DNA from 2 places in the Burkholderia sp. 3C genome. Region 1 is predicted to be linked to the other one. Evidence: riboswitches for the same ligand, from Rfam matches in the RefSeq annotation. Region 1 holds a riboswitch; the other holds the start of a gene.
The links. A riboswitch is a leader RNA that binds a small molecule or an ion and turns the genes downstream of it on or off. The one in region 1 is predicted to bind glycine.
Positions count from the first base shown of each region.

Region 2: it holds a riboswitch for glycine, as region 1 does, so the genes downstream of both, ACYP33_RS16110 (D-amino acid dehydrogenase) here and ACYP33_RS23590 (ketopantoate reductase family protein) in region 1, are expected to answer to the same signal.

Region 1 is NZ_BAAILN010000119.1:75,549-80,600, reverse strand. It holds gene ACYP33_RS23600 (aldo/keto reductase) at 1-679, shown strand, start outside; gene ACYP33_RS23595 (pyridoxal phosphate-dependent decarboxylase family protein) at 767-2,122, shown strand; gene ACYP33_RS23590 (ketopantoate reductase family protein) at 2,222-3,166, opposite strand; glycine riboswitch at 3,512-3,603, opposite strand; glycine riboswitch at 3,608-3,697, opposite strand; gene ACYP33_RS23585 (threonine aldolase family protein) at 3,838-4,935, opposite strand; gene ACYP33_RS23580 (AraC family transcriptional regulator) at 5,014-5,052, opposite strand, start outside.
Region 2 is NZ_BAAILN010000091.1:75,334-80,385, forward strand. It holds gene ACYP33_RS16095 (glutathione S-transferase family protein) at 1-362, opposite strand, end outside; gene ACYP33_RS16100 (helix-turn-helix transcriptional regulator) at 419-1,339, opposite strand; gene ACYP33_RS16105 (hypothetical protein) at 1,336-1,560, opposite strand; gene ACYP33_RS16110 (D-amino acid dehydrogenase) at 1,614-2,819, opposite strand; glycine riboswitch at 2,881-2,972, opposite strand; glycine riboswitch at 2,977-3,071, opposite strand; gene ACYP33_RS16115 (YadA family autotransporter adhesin) at 3,431-5,052, shown strand, end outside.

The DNA of each region.
Region 1 (5,052 bases):
CCTGAAGACGGACCGTATCGATCTGCTGTGGGTACATCAGCCGGACGCATTCACGCCGTCAGAGGAAATCGTGCGCGGGCTCGACGACCTCGCGCGCGCGGGCAAGATCGTCTATGCCGGCTTGTCCAACTTCCCGGCATGGCGCCTCGCCCGCGCCGTCACGCTCGCCGAGATCACGCGCGCGACGCCGATTGCCGCCGCGCAGTTCGAATACAGCCTCGTGCATCGCGAGCCCGAGGCCGACGTGTTCGTGGCCTGCCGCGCCCTGGGCCTCGCGACGCTCACCTGGTCGCCGCTCGGCGGCGGGATGTTGACCGGAAAATATCGGAACGGCGAAGCGGGTCGACGCGAAGCATTCGGCGGCGCCGTGTTCCAGGCCGAAGATTCGCGACAGCGCTCCGATGTGCTCGACACGGTGCTCGACATGGCTCGCGAACTGCAGGCCACGCCGGACCAGGTCGCCATCGCCTGGGTCGCCGCGCACGGCGGGCTGCCGCTGATCGGGCCGCGTTCGCTGCCGCAGCTCGTCAGCAACCTCGGTGCGGCGAATCTGACATTGAGCGCCGAGCAGCTCGCCCGACTCGATGCGGTCAGCGCCCCCGCGGTCAAGGCCGCCACGGTCGCCGCGGTATCCGACTCGAACACCGATACCGCGCTGCCGCTCCTCCCGGTTGCCTGACGCAGCGCGTTCGGCGCCCTCCCATCCTGCTTCGTTTTCCTGAACAATATGAACACTCACCTTCCGGCCCCGGGCAGCATCGCCGACATGAAAGCCGGCGAAATTGCCCTGCTCGCCGACGCCGACCAGCGCGCGGCCCACTATCTCGAGTCGGTCGAAACCCGGCGTGTCTTTCCCACGCCGGAGGCGCTCGCGGCCTTGGCCGCGTTCGACGAACCGCTCCCCGAACAAGGGCGCTCCGCGCACGATACGCTGGCGCTGCTCGACGACATCGGCTCGCCCGCCACGGTGGCCTCGAACGGGCCGCGCTATTTCGGTTTCGTCGTGGGAGCGTCGTTGCCGGGCGCGGCCGCGGCCGAGCGGCTGATGATGGCGTGGGATCAGGGCGCGCCGCTGGCCATGGCATCGCCCGTCAGTGCGTGCATCGAGGCAGTGGCCGGCAATTGGCTGCTCGAGGCGCTCGATCTGCCGCGAGGCAGCGCCGTCGGCTTCGGCACGTCGGCCACGGCATGCGGGCTGAGTTGCCTGGCGGCCGCGCGGCGCGCCTTGCTCAAGCGGGCCGGATGGGATCTCGACACGAAGGGGCTGTACGGTGCGCCGCAAATCCGCGTGGTGGTATCGGCGCGGATTCACGTGGTGGTGCTCAAGGCGTTGCGGGTGCTCGGCTTCGGCACGGAGCAGGTCATTCCGGCGGCCACTGACGCGCACGGCCGCGTCGATCCCGAGCGCCTGCCCGAACTCGACGCCAACACCATCCTTTGCCTGCAGGCCGGCGAGGTGAACACCGGCGAATTCGATCCGTTCGCAGCGCTCATTCCGAAGGCAAAGGCGCAAGGCTCATGGGTACACGTGGATGGCGCGTTCGGCTTGTGGGCGCGGGCATCGCAGGCGTTGCGGCACCATACGGACGGTGTGGAACTCGCGGACAGCTGGACCACGGACGGGCACAAGTGGCTGAATACGCCCTACGACTGCGCGATGGCGATCTGCCGCGATCCCGACGCATTGGCGGAAACCTTGAGCAGCGATGCCGTCTACGCCACCGGCTCGCGCCTGGCCCAGAAGAACCTCACGCTCGAATTCTCCCGACGCCCTCGCGGCATCACGATTTGGGCCGCGCTGCGCACGCTCGGCCAGCAAGGCGTGGCCGCGATGGTGGAACGTCATTGCGCCCAGGCGACCAGATTGGCGCACGGGTTGCGCGATGCCGGTTTCGACGTGCTGAATCGCGTTGTCCTCAACCAGGTATTGGTTCGGGGAGAAAACGATGCGCAGACTGCTGCGATCCGGCAGGCCGTTGAAAGCTCGGGCGAAGCCTGGTTCGGGCCGGCGGTGTGGGACGGACGCCCTGCATTCCGCCTCAGCGTATCGTCGTGGCGCACCGAAGATGCGGATATCGACAGGACCATCGCGCTGCTTCGGAGCGCACGCGACACGGCCTGATCACCGGCAAGTCATGCGGCGCTACCGCCCCTGCTCAATCACCGGGCGTATCGACGAGGCGACAATGCCGACCGCGACACGCCCGAATAACTGCACGCCTCAGTTCGTATCCTGAAGCGCATAAGTTTGCAGATGTGCAAAGGCGGTTCGCAAATACGGTGTCTCGATCCGATGGCGCGCCGCCCGGGCGATCATGTCGCCCACGATCGCGTCGGACTCGATGCGCGGCGCGCGCCGCGCGATGTCGCGCATCATCGACGCGGCCCAGGTCGAATCCGGGTCGAGCAGGAAACCGCGAACGCCGCTCACCGCCTGCTCGCCGAGGCCGAACCCCTCCGCCGCGGCCACGGCAAGCGATTCGTCGAGCAGCGCCTCGATCACGCCCTTGCCATCCGCCGTCCGCAAGATATCGCACAAGCGCCCGCGCATCAGGCAGGTCGCGGCGGCGCCCGAGCACAACATCACCCACTTCTGCCACAGGTCGGCTTCGACCCGCTCCGACGCCACGCGCAAACCCGGCGTGGATGCGATCGCCGCGTGGAAGCGGCGTACCAGATCGCGCTGCAGGGGATGGCGCGCACCGACAATCAGTTTGTCCTGACTGCCGGTGTGCACGACATGGCCGTCCTCTGCGAGCGACGCGGCGATATAGGACACGCCGCCCAGCACCCGTTCCCGCCCGACGCGACGGTCCAGCGTGTCGTACACCGCCATGCCGTTCAGCAATGCGAGCACACCGGTCGTGCCGGCGAGCGCGGGCGCCAGCGAATCCAGCGCGTCGTCGAGGTCGTAAGCCTTGCAGGTCAGCAAGACCAGGTCGTAGCCCGGCTCCACCGCATCCGCGGTCACGGCATTGACCGCCGCACCGAAATCCCCCAGCGCGCTCGACACGCGCAGGCCGTCGCGAACCAAGGCGGCCGCGCGGTTCGGGCGCACGAGAAACGTCACGTTCGCGCCCGCCTGGATCAGACGCGAGCCATAGTAGCCGCCCAGCGCGCCAGCACCGAGGATCAGAACCCGAAGCCCTTCATGATGATTGCTCATATCTCCGCCATCGAATCGTTGTCCTGTACACAGCCGGGTTGACCGGACAGCGTGACATGCGGCTTGGCGCTCGCTGCACGGCTTCGAGCGCCATCATCGCCGCGGCTTGAATACTACTATTAAAGTAGTATTCAAGCCAGAGATCGGAGACATGCCTAGCCGTGGATGTCTTCAACAACGACATGTGCGGTTCAATCAATCGGCGCCGATCACCGACGCGATAGCGGTGCCGCTCGAATCGTGACGCCGGTAATGCCGGCGCCGATGATGGCGATTCGTGACATGTGATGGTCCAGATCGAATTGAGCATCGCCGACGACAACCGCCGCCGGCGCCGATGCCCCATCTGTCCATTTACCTGAGAGTTTCGCCACCGCCCGGATTGCGCCACGGCGGTGGCTCCCCTTCGGTGGGTGGGCGAGGCGCCACTCTCCAGAGCGTTCTTGCATCACGATCTTTTTGCTTGAGAGTTTCCGGGGCGGTTGCTCCGTCGGCGCCGCTCGAGCAAGCGGTCTCTCCCGTGATGCACGAATAGAACGATTGCCAAGTTACCCTGAACGGCGTGCGCCATAATTCGGCAACGGGAAATCCATTACCGCGTGTCGGTTCCACCCCCAATCTCAAGTATTCCTATTCAAATAGTCGTTCAGTCGTGCCTCTCGACCGCCGGGTCAGTATCCGGCGCGTGACGATACGTTGTCGCGGGCGACGTTGCCGCCGGCCGTATGCGCATTGGCCTGCGCGACGGCCGAGATGATATCGATCGCCTCCTGCACCTGATCGCGGGTGATGTTCAGGTAAGGGATCGCGCGAACGCCGTCCGCACCGGACGGCAGGACATGCAGCCCCTTTTCGTAAAGCCGCTCGACGAATTCACCGGCCGGGAGCGACGATATGCCGAACCTCACGATGTTCGTTTCGACCGTGGACACATCGAGGGAAATGCCGGGTTGGCCCGCGATGCCGTTGGCCAGCATGCGCGCATGTTCGTGATCCTCATGAAGCCGCTCACGGTGATGGCGCAGTGCGTGCAACGCGCCGGCCGCGACGATCCCGGCCTGGCGGAACCCGCCACCGATCTGCTGCTTGAAACGACGCGCGCGCGCGATGAAATCACGAGAGCCAGCCAGCGCCGAACCCACGGGCGCGCCGAGCCCTTTCGAAAAGCACACGCTGACCGAATCGAAATAGCGTGCGTATTCGCGCTCGGGAATCCCGGTGGCGGCTGTCGCATGCCAGAGCCTCGCGCCATCCAGGTGCAGTGCGAGGCCGCGCTGCCGGCCAAGCTCGCAAACGGCCTGCAGCTGCTCGATCGGCCACACCTTGCCGCCACCGATGTTGTGGGTGTTTTCCACACAGAGCAGCTTGATCGGGGCTGGAATCGTGGTGGGGAAAAATCGATGCGACACGCCGAGCGCATTCGCTACGTCGTCCGGCGTGAAGACGCCGCGCACACCGGGCAGCAGGCGCGGGAGTACCCCGGAGAACGCAGCCGGCGCGCCGCCTTCGAGAATATAGACGTGCGCATTCTGATCGAAGAGAACCGCGTCGCCCGGTTCCGTATGGGTGCGGATCGCGACCTGATTGGTCATCGTGCCGGTCACCATGTACACCGCGTCTTCCTTGCCCAGCAATTCCGCGACTTCTCGCTCAAGTGCCTTGACGGTCGGATCGTCGCCATACACGTCGTCGCCGACCGGCGCGTTGGCGATGGCCTGACGCATGGCCTGAGTCGGCTGGCTGCAGGTGTCACTTCGTAAATCGATCATGCTGTGCTCCCGGATAAGGTGGATGGTGAGCACAGCTTCGGCCACGCACCGGCCGGGGATTTGGACAAACTTGCTGATTTACTGCCGGGCGATACCGGGCGGCACGCCGAAAAAACG
Region 2 (5,052 bases), on a different contig from region 1:
GGCAATCCGCAGCGCTCCACGGTCATCGATCGAAGCATGACCGGCTGCAGGTTGCCGTTGGCAAAATGAAACCAGTAGAGATAGGACGCGAACGCCGGATGCGACGAATCGATTTGCAGCCGCCCGTGCCCGTATCGCGCGAGGATGAATTCGACGATCGCGGCCGATTCGGCCAGCCACGCGCCGTCGACCTCGACCAGCGGCGCGGCGCCGAGAGGATGCAGCGCTTTCAATTCAGGCGGCGACAGGCGTGTGACGGCGTCCCGTTGATACTTCTCCAGTTCGAAGGGAAGGTCCAGCTCTTCGCAGAGCCAGATGATCCGTTCGGATTGCGAATGACCCAGATGATGAATTTTCAGCATGACGTGTGTTCCTCGGTATGAAATGTAGCGAGCGAGACGGCGACGAGCTGCGGTGGCTAAACGCTGTCCGGCGTGCCGAGATGGCTGGCGGACAACGCCGAGCGCCCGCGGCGTTGTCCGCGAACGTCGGTGGGCAGATAGCCGAACCGCTCACGGAAGCGGGCGGAGAAGCGCGATGCGGAGGCATAACCGGTGGCCAGGGCGATCTCGAGTACAGGCACATCGGTGTTCTGAAGCAACGCCAGCGCATGCGACATGCGGACATCCTGCTGAAGCTGGCGAAACGATGTGTCTTCCGCCGCCAGCTTTCTGCGCAGTGTCGGCACGCTGGTTGCGATTTCGTCGGCGACGCGTTCCATCGACCACGCCATCGACAGATCCGCGGCAAGCAGCGTGCGAACCTGCTCGCCGAACGACGCCGGCGCCGACGCCAGGGACGAAAAATGAAAACCGCGTTCGGCAAGCCACAGCAGCACTTCCCGCAAACGGCTCGCCGCGATCGCCGGCGGCAGGCCTTCGGCCGGTTGCAAGCCATTGAAGGCGCGATAGAACGATGCGCGAAACGCGTCGCCCAAGCCGGCATGCACGGCCACGCGCGGGCTCGGCCGGCGCCTGACCGGCCCGGGCATCGCGAGCAGCGCCGCACTCCAACTGATCCAGAGCGCACGGTAGAGGCCGCTTCGGCCGGGCGTGTTGGAGATGTCGACGCGTTCACCGGCCTGCAGCGTGAACGCCGCCCCGGGGTTCGCGACGCCCTCGCCGCCACGCCAGCGAATCCGCTTGGTGCCCTCCTCGACGAGAATGAGCGTTGCCTGACCGACCACGATCCGACGCGAGGTCAGATCGGAGCGTTGCACGATATGCCCCGCCGCGCCCACCTCGGGCCTGGACAGTACGCTGCGTGAACCCGCTCCGAACCGGATTGCCTCGGCGAGGCGGTCGGCGGCCTCGCTCTCTGCCGACAGGTAGGCATTCACAGGACATCCGACAGCGAGCGCGTCGGCCACGGCACGGGCGATTCGAGCGTGGCAACGATCGGCTGCGGGCAGCGTGATGCGCGAGCGCAACGCGGCGCGGTGTCGAACGGTGAAGCGATCATGGCGGGTATCGTTGATGTCCAGGGAACGTGAGCCATTCTGTCATCAAATATCGGCACGATCGCGACGGTTTCGCTCAATCTCTGTGCGAATTCGCTCATCTCGTCGCAGCGAGGTTCGGACCGCATCCGGGCAGTCGGTCAATGCCGCGAATTCAACCCTCGCCGATCACCGACGTCACGGCCTCCGCCGTTGCCGCCGACAAGGTCCAGCCGAGATGCCCATGCCCGGTGTTGTAGAAGACGCCCGGGCGCTTGCCACGCCCCACTCGCGGCAGCATGCTCGGCAACATCGGCCGCAAGCCCGCCCACGGCACCACGCGAGACGTCGAGACGGCGGGAAAGTAGCGGCGCACCCAATCGACCAAAGGCTCGATCCGATCCGCGCGAATGTCCCGGTTCGCGCCATTGAATTCCGCCGTGCCGGCAACCCGGAAACGATCCGCGCCCAGACGGCTGGTCACGATCTTCGCGCGATCGTCGAGCAGGCTGACCCAGGGCGCGCCGTCGCGGCTCGGTGCATCGTCCAGTTGCACGGTGATCGAATACCCTTTGACCGGATAGACGTTCACGTGGTCGCCCACCATCGCGGCGAACTGCTTACTGCCGACCCCGGCGCAGATCACGACACGATCGAAAACCTCCTGTTGCCGCCCGGAGGCGATCGAGATCCGGCCGCCCTCGATCGACTCGATGCCGCCGACCGCCGTGTCGTAATGAAATTGCACGCCGCGACGCTCGCAGGCCGACGACAGCCCCCGGGTAAATTTGTGAATGTCGCCGGTTGAATCGGACTCCGTAAAGAATCCGCCGTGGAAACTGCCCTGAAGCGCCGGCTCGATCGCGCGCATCTCCTCCGGCGTCACCGCTCGACGGTCCAGCCCGCCTGCACGCAGCAAGGTGTTCACGCGCGTGGCCGCGTCGTGCTCCTTGCGCGTTGCATAGAAGTGCAAAATACCGCGCCGCTCGTGATCGAACTCGATGCCCTCGCGCTCCGCAATCTCGAACAGATGGGCACGGGCGGCGATCGCCAGCCGCACGGTCTCGATCGTGTTCGCTTCGTAGCGCGGGATCTTCCCGAGGAATTCGGCGATCCAGCCGTACTTGTGCGCACTCGGGCGCGGGTTCAGGAGCAGCGGCGCGTCGCGCGTGAACATCCAGCGCAACCCCTTCAATACCGTGGCGCGGCTGTTCCAGACTTCCGCATTGCTGGCCGAGAGCTGGCCGCCGTTGGCGAAGGAGGTTTCCATTGCGGCATAGCGGTGCCGTTCGAAGACGGTGACGCTGTGGCCGCGTTGCGAAAGCGCATAGGCGGTCGTGACGCCGGTAATGCCGGCGCCAATGATGGCGATTCGTGACATGTGATGGTCCAGACAGTGTTGAGCATTGCCGGCGATCCGTGCCGCCGGCGCATTTGCCCCATCTGTCCGTTTACCTGAGAGTTTCGCCACATCCCGCATGACATCGCGGTTGCGGCTCCCCTTCGGTGGGCGCGCAAGGCGCCGCTCTCCAGAGTGTTCCCGCATCACGGTCCTTTTGCCTGAGAGTTTCCGGGGCGGTTGCTCCGTCGGCGCCGCTTGACTTGAGCAAGCGGTCTCTCCCGTGATGCACGTGTAGAACGACCGCAAACTTACCATACGCAATGCGGAACGGCCAACGAAAACGCGATATCCCTTACCGCGCGCTCGTCCTCGACACCGATCTGCCGATACACGGCGTCGAAGCCTCCACGGCGGCCCCGCGACGCGTGCCCCGGTATGGATTTTCGCGCCCCCGCCAAGGCATCGACCGCCTCTTTCGCCCGCCATTCAACCGGTACGGGATTGACTCGACCACCGGTGCCCGCATCGCCGTCGCGCCGGCGTTTTCCGGTTTTAGTACTAGTCCTATGCGGTTCGAAACCGGTCAGATATCACCGATGGTCAGCACTTTGTAAAGTGAACTCATCGGTTAAAACCTACTGGAGCGAACCATGAAAACCTCACTGATCCAACGCGCAGTCACCACCACCTTCCTCGTCGGCGCCATGTTTGGCGGCGTGAACGCAGCCCATGCCGCTTCGACCAGCGACTACTTCGTGGCGAAGGGCTCGGCCACCGTCGACGATTCCGCCACGGCCAAGGGCGCGAACGCAGTGGCAGCCGGCGCGTCGGCCGCCGCGAATGGCGCCGACTCGGCCGCCCTCGGCCACGGCGCCATCGCCGCATCGGCAGGCGCCAGCGCGATCGGCGCGGGTGCCAGCGCCTCGGGCGCCGGGGCTGTCGCACTGGGCAACAACGCGGTGGCGGCCTCGGGCAGCGCCGGCAACATCGCCATCGGCCAGGGCTCGCTGTCGAACGGTGGCGGCGGAGCGATCGCGCTGGGCCTCAATGCCAACAGCGGCAGCTACGATTCGGTGGCGGTCGGCACCAATGCGAAGACGCTCGGACATAGCTCGGTATCGATTGGGGAAGACGCCCTGAGCGCCTCGTCCGATTCGGTGACGCTCGGTCACGCGGCCAGCACAGCCGGCAGCAGCTCGGTCGCCATTGGCGTGAAGGCAGCGGCCAACAGCTATAACTCCGTCGCGATCGGCAACGGCGCGCAGACCAACAGCTACAACTCGGTCGCACTCGGCAACAGCGCGCTGACCACCGGTTCGAGCTCGGTCGCCATTGGCGTGAAAGCAACGGCCAACAGCTACGACTCCGTCGCGCTCGGGGCGGCCGCCACCGCGAATTCGTCGCTGGCGGCGGCGATCGGCTACGGCGCAGCCGCGAATTCGCAAGCCGCCGTGGCCGTCGGCTACAAGGCGACCGCCAACAAGGTCGCGGACATCGCGATCGGCGATCAGGCGCTGGCCGACTCCACCGGTCTGGGCAATCCCGCGTCGGCACTCGGTTATCAAGCGCACGCAATCGGCTCGGGCACCGCGATCGGTGCACTCGCAAACGCCGCCACGGTCCAATCGACCGCGTTGGGCGCGAACAGCACGGTATCGGAACTCAACGGCACCGCGATCGGCTTCGGCGCGCAAGTGCAAGCCGGCGCCACCAACGCCGTCGCACTCGGCCAGGGCAGCGTCGCCAATCGCGCCAACACCGTCTCGGTGGGCGCGGCGGGAGCCGAACGCCAGATCACCAACGTCGCGGCCGGCACCGCCGACACCGACGCGGTGAACGTCGCGCAACTGAAGCAGGCCGGCCTGGTGGGCAGCGACGGCTCGACGCTCGACGCGCTCGTGTACGACGCCGGCTCGAACCGCGGCATGGTCACGCTCGGCGGGATCGGCGCGGCGCAGACGGTGGCGCTCACGAACGTCGCGGCAGGCCGCATCGCGGCGAACAGCACCGACGCCGTGAACGGCGGCCAACTGTTCGAGCTGACCTCGCGGGTCGATGCCCTGGCGAGCACGGGCTATGCCGGCAATACCGGCAATACCGGCCGGGATGCGGGTAACGGCGGCCCGGTCGACGGTGCCGGCCAGCGCATCACCAACGTCGCGGCCGGTGTGGCCGACACGGACGCGGCGAACGTCGGCCAGTTGAACTCGGCTGTCGACAACGGCGTGCAGCGCGCCAACGCCTACACGAACCAGCAGGTCGGCCAGTTGCG